Regions from separate parts of the Pseudomonas sivasensis genome, predicted to be linked through region 1. Evidence: riboswitches for the same ligand, from Rfam matches in the RefSeq annotation. Region 1 holds a riboswitch; each other region holds the start of a gene.
What was found. A riboswitch is a leader RNA that binds a small molecule or an ion and turns the genes downstream of it on or off. The one in region 1 is predicted to bind cobalamin.

Region 1 (3,268 bases):
AACAGGCGCACTGCATGGGGGATCACCAGGCCGACAAAGCCGATGGAGCCGACAATCGACACCATCACCGCCGTCACCAACGCCGCGCAGCCCACCAGCACAAATTGCACGCGGCGCACCGGAATGCCGAGGGACGCCGCCGAGTCACTGCCGAAGGTAAACGCATCCAGCGCACGCCGATGCCACAAGCACACCGCCAAGCCGGCAACCGCCACCGGCACCGCCAGCCACACCGAAGGCCAGCGTACACCGCTGAGGTTGCCCAACAGCCAGAACATGATGCCGCGGGCCTGCTCGGAACTGGCCGACTTGGTAATGAGAAACGCGGTCAGGGCATTGAACATCTGCGAACCGGCAATGCCCGCGAGGATGATCTGGCCGGTACCGCTCATAGAGCCGCTGGCCCGCGCGAGCAAGATCACCAGGGCAAACGCCGCCATGGCCCCGACAAACGCGCCGGCCGACAGTGAAATCAACCCGCCGCCCACGCCCATCAGCGCCACCAACACCGCGCCGGTGGAGGCGCCGGCGCTGATACCCAGCAGATAGGGATCGGCCAGCGGGTTGCGCAGCAACGACTGCAAGATCACCCCACAGGTGGCCAGCCCCGCACCGCACGCGGCAGCGACCAGGGCGCGCGTCAGGCGGTAGTTCCACACCACGCCTTCGTCGATTGGATCGAGCAGATAGCCGGCGTTCCACAGCTTATTGGCGAGCACTTGAAGCACCACCTGCGGCTCGATGGACGTTTCGCCGATGGCCACGCCCGCGAGTAGGGCGGCTAAAAGCAGGGTCAGGGCGAGCAGGGTGCGGATCACGCTTTTACTCATTTGCGCAGGTCGTAGCCGTCGATGGCGCCGGCCAGCTGTTCAAGGCCATCGAACGTGCGGAGGCTGGCCTGCAGCGCCAAGGCGTCGAGGATGATGATGCGGTTGTGTTTGACGGCGTCCATGTTGCGCGTGACCGGGTCGCTGCGCAGGAAGGCGAGTTTCTTTTCATGGTCGTCGGCAGGGTAGCGGCGACGGTCCATGCGGGCGATCACCAGGAACGTCGGGTTGGCCTTGGCGATGGTTTCCCAGCCAACGGCGGGCCACTCTTCATCGGACTGCACCACGTTGTGCAGGCCGAGGGTTTCGAGCATGAATTCGGGGATGCCCTTGTGGCCCGCCACGTACGGGTCGCTGGCTATCTCGGAACTGGAGAACCACACCAGCGCGCTGGCTTGCTTGAGGCCTTTACTCTGCGCCGTGGCAACGGACTTGGCCAGGCGCGCCTTGAGGTCGTCGTTCAGCTGTTGGCCGCGCGCCTGCACGTCGAAAATCTCGGCCAGTTGGCTGATGCTCTTGTAAAGGGTCTCGATGCGGAACGGCTCTAGCCGCGTGCCGTCGGCGCCCACCAGATTGTCCTTGCCTTCGCAGTCGGAAGGCAGCAGGTAGGTGGGGATCTTCAATTCGTGGAATTGCTCACGGGTGCCCACCACGCCTTGCGGGCCGACCACCCATTCCAGCTCGGCAGCCACCAGTTGCGGGCGTTTGGCGATCACGGCTTCAAAGCTTGGCTCGTTGTTGGCCAGGCGTTCGATTTTGTCGTTCTGCGCCTGGTACTGGGGCAGCACACTGTTGAACCACAGCGAGGTGCCGACCACTTTGTCGCCGACGCCCAGGGCATACAGCATTTCGGTGGCGGCCTGGCCGATGGTCACGCTGCGTGCGGGGGCTTGCGGGAAGGTCACGGCGCTGCCGCAGTTTTGGATCGTCAGCGGGTAGTGAGTGGGCGCCGCTTGAGCCAGGGCACAGAAACCCAGACCGGTGATCAGGGCAGTAACGCGTGGCAGCATGGGGCGATCTCCGTGTGAACCGTAGGTGAAGCAGGGGCAGTACGGCTCGGAAATACGCCCTTGAACGCTGCCGGTCGGGCAGGCAAGGATGTCCTTCCCGGACACCCCGCCGGTTAGTGATTGTGCTGGGCCGGCAGGTCTCCTGACTGATGCGTCTTCGCCACGCTCCAGCCTTCCCGGACGAGGTCCAGTGGCGTTAAGGAGCAGGCTCGGCACCTACAGTTGCGGGGGCAGTTTCGATTGACGCCGCGGGCGGCGTTTCGAATTCCCTATTAGTCCCATGGGGGAACCGGCGGCGCTATGGTAGTTGATTCAGCCTCGCAGAGGGAGGCTGAGCTTCAGTTCGCGTGCCGGTGGCGCGATCTTCGATGTCGCGCCAAGTCATGGCGCCTATCGTTAAAAAGTCGCTAGGACGTTCGCGCCTCGCAAAAAGGAGACGGCCAATGTGTGTTCGTCAGTAGCTTCGCAATCTGTTTTTTGCTTGATCCCGCCTAAATGCGCGATCAGATCGCTCACCACAACACGGCCGCCTGCCATGAAAGGCCCGCTGCGCAGCCGGGGTTATTTTCGATCCAGCCACACCGTCTGCGCATTGCAGAACTCGCGAACGCCGAAGTGCGACAGCTCGCGACCGAATCCACTTTTCTTCACGCCGCCAAACGCCACCCGTGGGTCGGAGACGCTGAAGGCGTTGACGAAGATCCCGCCGGTTTCCAGCTGATTGGCGATATCCCGTGCTTTCGCTGCGTCAGTGGTGAAGATGCTCGCGGTGAGGCCAAATTCGCTGTCATTGGCCAGGGCCACCGCGTGGTCGGCGTCGCGGGCGGTGATGATCGAGGCCACGGGGCCGAACAGTTCCTGTTTGAACGAGGTCATCTGGTCGGTGACGTTGGCGAGTACGGTCGGCTCGTAGTAGTTGCCGTCGCCTGTGACTTTATGGCCGCCGAGCAACAGGGTCGCGCCTTCCTCCAGGGTGGCCTGGACCTGACCGTGCAGCTCGTCGCGCAGGTCGAAGCGGGCCATTGGGCCAATGTAGGTGGCAGCTGATGTGGGATCGCCCATCACCAAGGCACGGCTGGCGTCGACGAACTTGGCCGTGAAGGCTTCCACAACACCGGCTTCGATGATCAGGCGCTTGGCGGCGGCGCAGACTTGGCCACTGTTCTGGAAGCGGCCGATGAGCGCGGCTTGCACGGCGGCGTCGAGGTCGGCGTCGTTGAGCACGATGAACGGGTCGGAGCCGCCCAGTTCCAGCACGCATTTTTTCAACGCGGCACCGGCCTGGGAGCCGATAGCGATGCCGGCGCGCACGCTGCCGGTGAGGGTCACGGCGGCAATACGTGGGTCCGCGATGGCTTTGGACACGCCCTCGGGGGTGACGTTGATCACTTCGAATAAGCCTTCAGCAAAGCCGGCTTTACGGAACGCTTG
Region 2 (3,268 bases), 290 kb from region 1:
CGTAGTCCGGCGCAATGGCCTTGGCGACCAGGTCCGGGTTCTGCGGCGTGACGCGCACATCCACATGCTGACCGTAATAGCTGAACGGCCAGCCATAGAAACCGCCGTCCTTGACCGAGGTGATGTAGTCCGGCACTAGGTCGCTGCCGATCTCGTCGCGCTCGTTCACCGCTGTCCACAGCTTGCCGCTCTGCGGTTCCCAAGCCATGCCATTGGGGTTGCGCAGGCCGGAGGCGAAAATACGGTGCTGGCCGCTGGCGCGGTCGACTTCCCAGATCGCGGCACGCCCCTGTTCCGCCTCCAGGCCGTTTTCACCGACGTTGCTGTTTGAGCCGACGCTCACGTACAGCTTGCTGCCGTCCTTGCTGGCCACGACGTTTTTCGTCCAGTGGTGGTTCAGCGGACCGCCTGGCAAGTCGACCACCTTGGAGCCTTGGGCCTTGATGGCAGTTTCGCCTGGCTGATAGGGGAAACGCAGCAGCTTGTCCGAGTCGGCCACATACAGGTCGTTTCCGACCAGGGTCATACCGAACGGCGAATTGAGGTTTTCCAGAAACACCGTACGTGTTTCGGCGACGCCGTCGTGGTCGGCATCGCGCAGTAGAGTGATACGGTTCGGGCTCGGCACCCCGGCGCCGGCACGTCCCATGACCTTCTCCATGACCCAGCCGCGTATGCCCTTGGCGTCATCCGGTTTGGGCGGTGCGTTGGTTTCCGCCACCAGCACATCGCCATTAGGCAACACATACAGCCAGCGCGGGTGGTCGAGACCCTCGGCGAACGCGGCCACTTGGGTGCCGGGGGCTGCCGTTGGCTTCGCGCCATCTGGCCAGCCGATGGCTGGAGCGATGTTGACGGTAGGGATCAGCGTTTTGTTCGGTTCCGGCAGTCTGGGCGAGGGGCCGGTGCCGTCGGAAACCTTCAGGGTTGAGCTTTCTCCGCACGCCGCGAGGGTGCCGGCAAGCATGATTAACAGGGCGAGTCTGGTTTTATGCATGGTGTTCTCCTTGATACCTGTAAGGGTAGAGGAGGGCGGTGGTGCGATGGTTCAAGTACTCGACCAGCTTTCATTGACGCTCCATCCCCAACCCACTAACCTTCGCCGCTTGTTCCAGGTGCTCTGTGACCCGTGGGTCGACAGAGTGAAACAGGGAAGCCGGTGAGTGAGCGCGCTTGTACACAGCGCCGCCGCAATTCCGGCGCTGCCCCCGCAACGGTAAATGAGTCAAGACGCTGCTTTTGCCACTGTATCGCGTGCGATATGGGAAGGCGCAGCGTTGGCCTGCTTGCTCTCTACAAGAGCTGCGCCACTCATGAGCCCGGAGACCGGCCTGGATCATCCAACAGCATCACGGTGGGCGATGCTTGGCTGTCTGTTTTTTCTTTTTCCTGCCCGCCGTTTTTGTCCAGCCCCAACGGAGAGCTGCCATGACCGATACCCCCGACCGCGACGAACGCCACCTGGCGCGCATGCTGCGCAAAAAAGCCGTGATCGACGAGCGCATCGCCAACTCCCCTAACGAATGCGGCTTGCTGCTGGTACTCACCGGCAACGGCAAAGGCAAGAGCAGCTCGGCGTTTGGGATGCTCGCTCGCGCCATGGGCCATGGGATGCAATGCGGTGTGGTGCAGTTCATCAAGGGGCGTAACAGCACTGGCGAAGAGTTGTTCTTCCGCCGCTTCCCCGAGCAAGTGCGTTTCCACGTCATGGGCGAAGGCTTTACCTGGGAAACCCAGGACCGCCAGCGCGATATCGCCGCCGCCGAGGCAGCCTGGGCGGTATCCCGCGAACTGCTGCAAGACCCAACCATCGGCCTGGTGGTGCTGGACGAGCTGAACATAGCCCTCAAGCACGGTTACCTCGACCTGGACCAAGTGCTCAGCGACCTGCAAGCCCGCCCGCCGATGCAACACGTGGTGGTCACTGGCCGTGGCGCTAAGCCGGAGCTGATCGAGATGGGCGACACCGTCACCGAAATGGGCATGCTCAAACACGCATTCCAGGCCGGTATCAAGGCACAGAAGGGCGTCGAACTTTGAATCAGCCCCGTCATTGCCCGGCCGTATTGATCGCCGCACCGGCGTCCGGCCAAGGCAAAACTACCGTCACCGCCGCCCTGGCTCGTTTGCACCGCAATCTGGGACGTAGGGTGCGCGTGTTCAAATGCGGTCCGGACTTTCTGGACCCGATGATCCACGAACGCGCCAGCGGTGCGCCGGTGTATCAATTGGATATGTGGATGGTGGGCGAGCAGGAAAGTCGCCGCCTGCTGTGGGAAGCGGCGGGGGAGGCCGACCTGATCCTGATCGAAGGCGTGATGGGTCTGTTCGACGGCACGCCCTCCAGTGCCGACCTGGCGCGGCACTTCGGCGTGCCAGTGCTGGGCGTGATTGATGGCACCGCCATGGCCCAAACCTTTGGTGCTCTGGCGCTGGGCCTTGCGCGCTACCAGCCGGATCTACCGTTCGCGGGCGTGTTGGCCAACCGCGTCGGCACGTTGCGTCATGCGCAATTGCTCGAAGGTAGCCTCACTGAAGGCCTGCGCTGGTACGGCGCGCTGTCCCGCGAGACGGGAATCGAGCTGCCGAGCCGTCATCTGGGCCTGGTTCAAGCCAGCGAACTGAATGACCTCGATGCACGCCTGGACGCCGCCGCCCAAGCCTTGGGCAGCAGTTGCGAAGTCGCTTTACCGCCGCCCGTGACCTTCGCCGCGCCTGAAGTGATCGAAGCTGAGCCGTTGTTGGCCGGTGTCCGCATTGCCGTGGCCCGCGACGAAGCCTTCGCCTTCACCTACGGCGCCAGTCTTGACCTGTTGCGGGCGATGGGCGCTGAGCTGACATTTTTCTCCCCGATCCACGATCGCGAATTACCTGACGCCGACAGTCTGTATCTGCCTGGCGGCTACCCGGAACTGCACCACCAGGCGTTGTCGGAAAATACTCCGATGCTCGACGCCATCCGTGCTCACCATGCGGCGGGTAAGCCGTTGCTCGCTGAGTGTGGCGGCATGCTCTACCTGCTGAACTCCCTCACCGACGTCGACGGCAACCGCGCCGAACTGCTCGGCCTGTTGCAGGGTGATGCAGTGATGCAAAAGAAACTGGCGGCCCTGGCGCTGCAAAGCGTCGAATTGCCGGAAGGCGTGCTGCGCGGCCATACCTATCACCACTCCCTGACCAGCACCGAATGGCAACCGATTGCCCGTGGTCTGAGCCCCAATGGTGGGCGCGGGGCCGAAGCGGTCTACCGACAGGGGCGGATGACGGC
Region 3 (3,268 bases), 1.5 Mb from region 1:
GCCAGGAATGATCTGGAATGGAATGCCCAATTCCCGCAAAAGGCGGATCTGCTCGCCGATCGCTCCGTAAAGGCTCGGATCCCCGGAGTGCACGCGCGCCACGTCCTGGCCTTTGGCGTGTGCGGTCTTGATCAAGTCGATGATCTGTTCAAGGTGCAGTTCGGCGCTGTTGACCACGTGTTCTGCCTGATGACCTTCCAATACCGCCGCAGGCACCAGCGAACCGGCATAAATGATCACCGGGCAACTACGGATCAGCCGCTGGCCTTTGACGGTAATCAATTCCGGGTCGCCGGGGCCGGCGCCGATGAAGTAGACGGTCATGGAGAATTCCTGTCAAAAAACGGGCGAGCATGAAGATTGCTCATGATCGGGGAGGGCGATTATCGGGGTTTTAACCGGCGCAGGCCAACGCAAAGGTGGCTTGGGCGGTTTTTTTGCGGGTGATGAGCAACTGGGCAGGCGCGCCGCCGAGCTGTTCAACAAGGGCCAGGGCGGCACTTTCGGCGATGCCGTAACACCCCGTGTGGGCGAACGCGACGTCGGACTTGTGGCTTAGCCGGTGTTCATAAATCGCCAGTTGCTCGGCGTTGAAGCACTCCAGCGGCAGGTTCAAGTGCCGTGCCAGAGCCAGTAAGCCTGGCTCGTCGTGTTTGCGGTCGATACTGGCCAGCGCGGTGATGCATTGGGGATCAATCCCTGCCTCGGCGAGAGCGGTATCAAACAGCGCCAGCAGGGTATGAACCTCACAACCCCGCTGGCAACCCAGGCCGACCACGTAGGTCATGCGGAGTATTGATCGTCGCGTTTGCGGCGGAACAGCCAGGCGCTGATCAGGCCCAGGGCCAGCCAGAACGCCACGTTGGTCAGTTGCGAAGCGATTTTGAACTGCGTTTCCAGGGCTTGCGGCGCGAGCATTGCGTGCACTTCCGGTTGCGGCGCGCCAATGATGTGCGGTACCGCGAGGATGGCAGCGCCCAGCACTTTCAGCAGCCAGTTGCGCCCGAACACGATCAGCGCAATCCCGGCAGCGGTGGAGGCCGCAGTGCCGATCCACCACGTCTGGCGCAGTGCCAGATCAGCGGCGGCGGTGCCCGGCAACTCGGGTGGCAGGCCCATCGTCGGCGCCAGCACGAAGGTTGCGTAACCGGCCAGGCCCCACAGCAGGCCCTGCGCCGTGCGGGTGGGGGCGCGCAATGTGTAGAGGCCGGCCAGCATCAGTGCAAAACCAACCGCCACCACCAAGTTGCCACCGGTGGTCGACAGCACGCGCTGCCAGCCATCTTCAGGCTCCCAGGCTTCGGCATCGTGGGTGTGGGCAGCAGCGCCGGCAGCGTGCTCATGCACCACTTCGGTTGCCGCCGGGGCTTTTTCAAAGGTTTCCGCCTGAAGAATCAGCGGGGCGACCCAAAAGCTTTGCAGCAGGGTCAGCAGCAGCGCGGCCAACAGGCCGGTGAAACCTGCGGTTTGCGCAATACGCTTGATCATGTCGGCAGGTCTCAGTGGCACGGGAACGCGGCGCTGTGGCGGGTATCGTGGGCAGCGTTGTGCACCGCCTCGATATGCGAGAAACCGGCGAAATACACCAGACACGCGCCGAGGATCGACGCACCGATGGCGGCGGTCAGGCGTTGGCTCAAGGTAGAGGTGCTGCTGGCGGAGTGCGAAGTGCTGCTGATGATCGACATGGCGCGTCCCTTTCAGGTGTCTGGATGAAACGAGCGCATGAAAACCCCGCGAGCCAGGCACGCAGAGTTCCGAACAGCGCCCGCCCACCGCGGGTTTGTTATCTGATTTTTCGGGCCGGTCTCCGGGCTTGCGAGGGACACTGGGTCTATAAAGCATCGCCTTCCCATGCCTTACAGGCACAGTGGATCTGACGCTTCACTCGCTTACCGTTGCGGGGGCAGCACCGGACTGGTCATGGCAGGCATGATTTACCGGTTTCCCGTTTCACCCTGTGAAGGGCACCCGAAACAAGGCATGTAGGAAAGCATGCAGAGCGACGGTAGTCAAATTCACCGAGCCCCTGTAGCCTTGCACCTTCGAGGTTCTTCGGCCCAGGCCGAAGCTAAGAAGGGAACGCGGTTCAATCCGCGGCTGCCCCCGCAACTGTGAAGGGTTCATCCGACTGCCACGCCACTGCCATCAACGGCGGGAAGGCGCAGCCGGCGCCGGTCTAACGACCCGCAAGCCCTAAGCCAGGAGACCTGCCTCGCAACCGATTTTCTAATTCAACCGGGCGGGGTGATCCGGTGACGAAATCCGCTTCTGCGCCGCGCCGCAGGGCCTATCGTCCCGTATGCCCGCCCCCAAGGGCATCCGATGAAAACACTGGCCAAACTCCCCGTCACCATCGTTACCGGCTTCCTCGGCTCGGGCAAAACCACCCTGCTGCGCCATATGCTCGACAACGCCCAGGGCCGTCGCATCGCCGTCATCGTCAATGAGTTCGGCGAGTTGGGCATTGATGGTGAAATCCTCAAGCAGTGCTCCATCGGTTGCACCGAAGAAGAAGCCAATGGCCGCGTGTACGAACTGGCCAACGGCTGCCTGTGCTGCACCGTGCAGGAAGAATTCTTCCCGGTGATGCGCGAACTGGTCGCCCGTCGCGGTGACCTCGACCACATCCTCATCGAAACCTCGGGCCTGGCCCTGCCAAAACCGCTGGTGCAAGCCTTCCAGTGGCCGGAAATCCGCAGCGCCTGCACGGTTGACGCGGTGATCACCGTGGTCGACAGCCCGGCCGTGGCCGCCGGTACCTTTGCTGCGTTCCCCGATCAAGTGGACGCCCAGCGCAAACTCGACCCGAACCTGGACCATGAGTCGCCACTGCACGAGCTGTTCGCCGACCAACTGGCCAGCGCGGACCTGGTCATCCTTAACAAGGCCGATCTGATCAGCTCGGAAGACCTGGCCCGTGTGCGCCTGGAAGTCGCCGAAGAGCTGCCGCCAGCCGTCAAAATCATCGAAGCCAGCAGCGGTCGCGTGCCCCTGGACGTGTTGATTGGCCTGGGCGCCGGCTCCGAAGAGCATATCGACGGTCGTCATAGTCATCACGATCATCACCACGAAGGTGAAGACGATCACGACCACGATGCGTTTGATTCCATCTCCATCGACTTGCCCCAGGCCGACGAAGCGCTGCTGCTCGACGCATTGACTCAACTGGTCGTGCAACACGGCATCTTGCGTGTCAAAGGCTTCGCCGCGATCCCGAACAAGCCGATGCGCCTGTTGATCCAGGGCGTGGGCACCCGCTTTGACA

Region 2: linked by a shared signal. The riboswitch ahead of cobO (cob(I)yrinic acid a,c-diamide adenosyltransferase) and the one ahead of LRO94_RS19260 (ABC transporter substrate-binding protein) in region 1 are both predicted to bind cobalamin.
Region 3: linked by a shared signal. The riboswitch ahead of LRO94_RS12270 (CbtB domain-containing protein) and the one ahead of LRO94_RS19260 (ABC transporter substrate-binding protein) in region 1 are both predicted to bind cobalamin.

The regions. Positions count from the first base shown of each region.
Region 1 covers NZ_CP090029.1:4,281,157-4,284,424, reverse strand. Annotated here, with positions in the region: gene LRO94_RS19265 (iron ABC transporter permease) at 1-830, opposite strand, end outside; gene LRO94_RS19260 (ABC transporter substrate-binding protein) at 827-1,837, opposite strand; cobalamin riboswitch at 1,953-2,146, opposite strand; gene LRO94_RS19255 (aldehyde dehydrogenase family protein) at 2,399-3,268, opposite strand, start outside.
Region 2 covers NZ_CP090029.1:4,576,145-4,579,412, reverse strand. Annotated here, with positions in the region: gene LRO94_RS20630 (PQQ-dependent sugar dehydrogenase) at 1-997, opposite strand, end outside; cobalamin riboswitch at 1,097-1,349, shown strand; gene cobO (cob(I)yrinic acid a,c-diamide adenosyltransferase) at 1,429-2,040, shown strand; gene LRO94_RS20620 (cobyrinate a,c-diamide synthase) at 2,037-3,268, shown strand, end outside.
Region 3 covers NZ_CP090029.1:2,747,594-2,750,861, forward strand. Annotated here, with positions in the region: gene cobM (precorrin-4 C(11)-methyltransferase) at 1-324, opposite strand, end outside; gene LRO94_RS12260 (cobalamin biosynthesis protein) at 395-787, opposite strand; gene LRO94_RS12265 (CbtA family protein) at 784-1,488, opposite strand; gene LRO94_RS12270 (CbtB domain-containing protein) at 1,500-1,688, opposite strand; cobalamin riboswitch at 1,785-1,990, opposite strand; cobalamin riboswitch at 2,032-2,232, shown strand; gene cobW (cobalamin biosynthesis protein CobW) at 2,326-3,268, shown strand, end outside.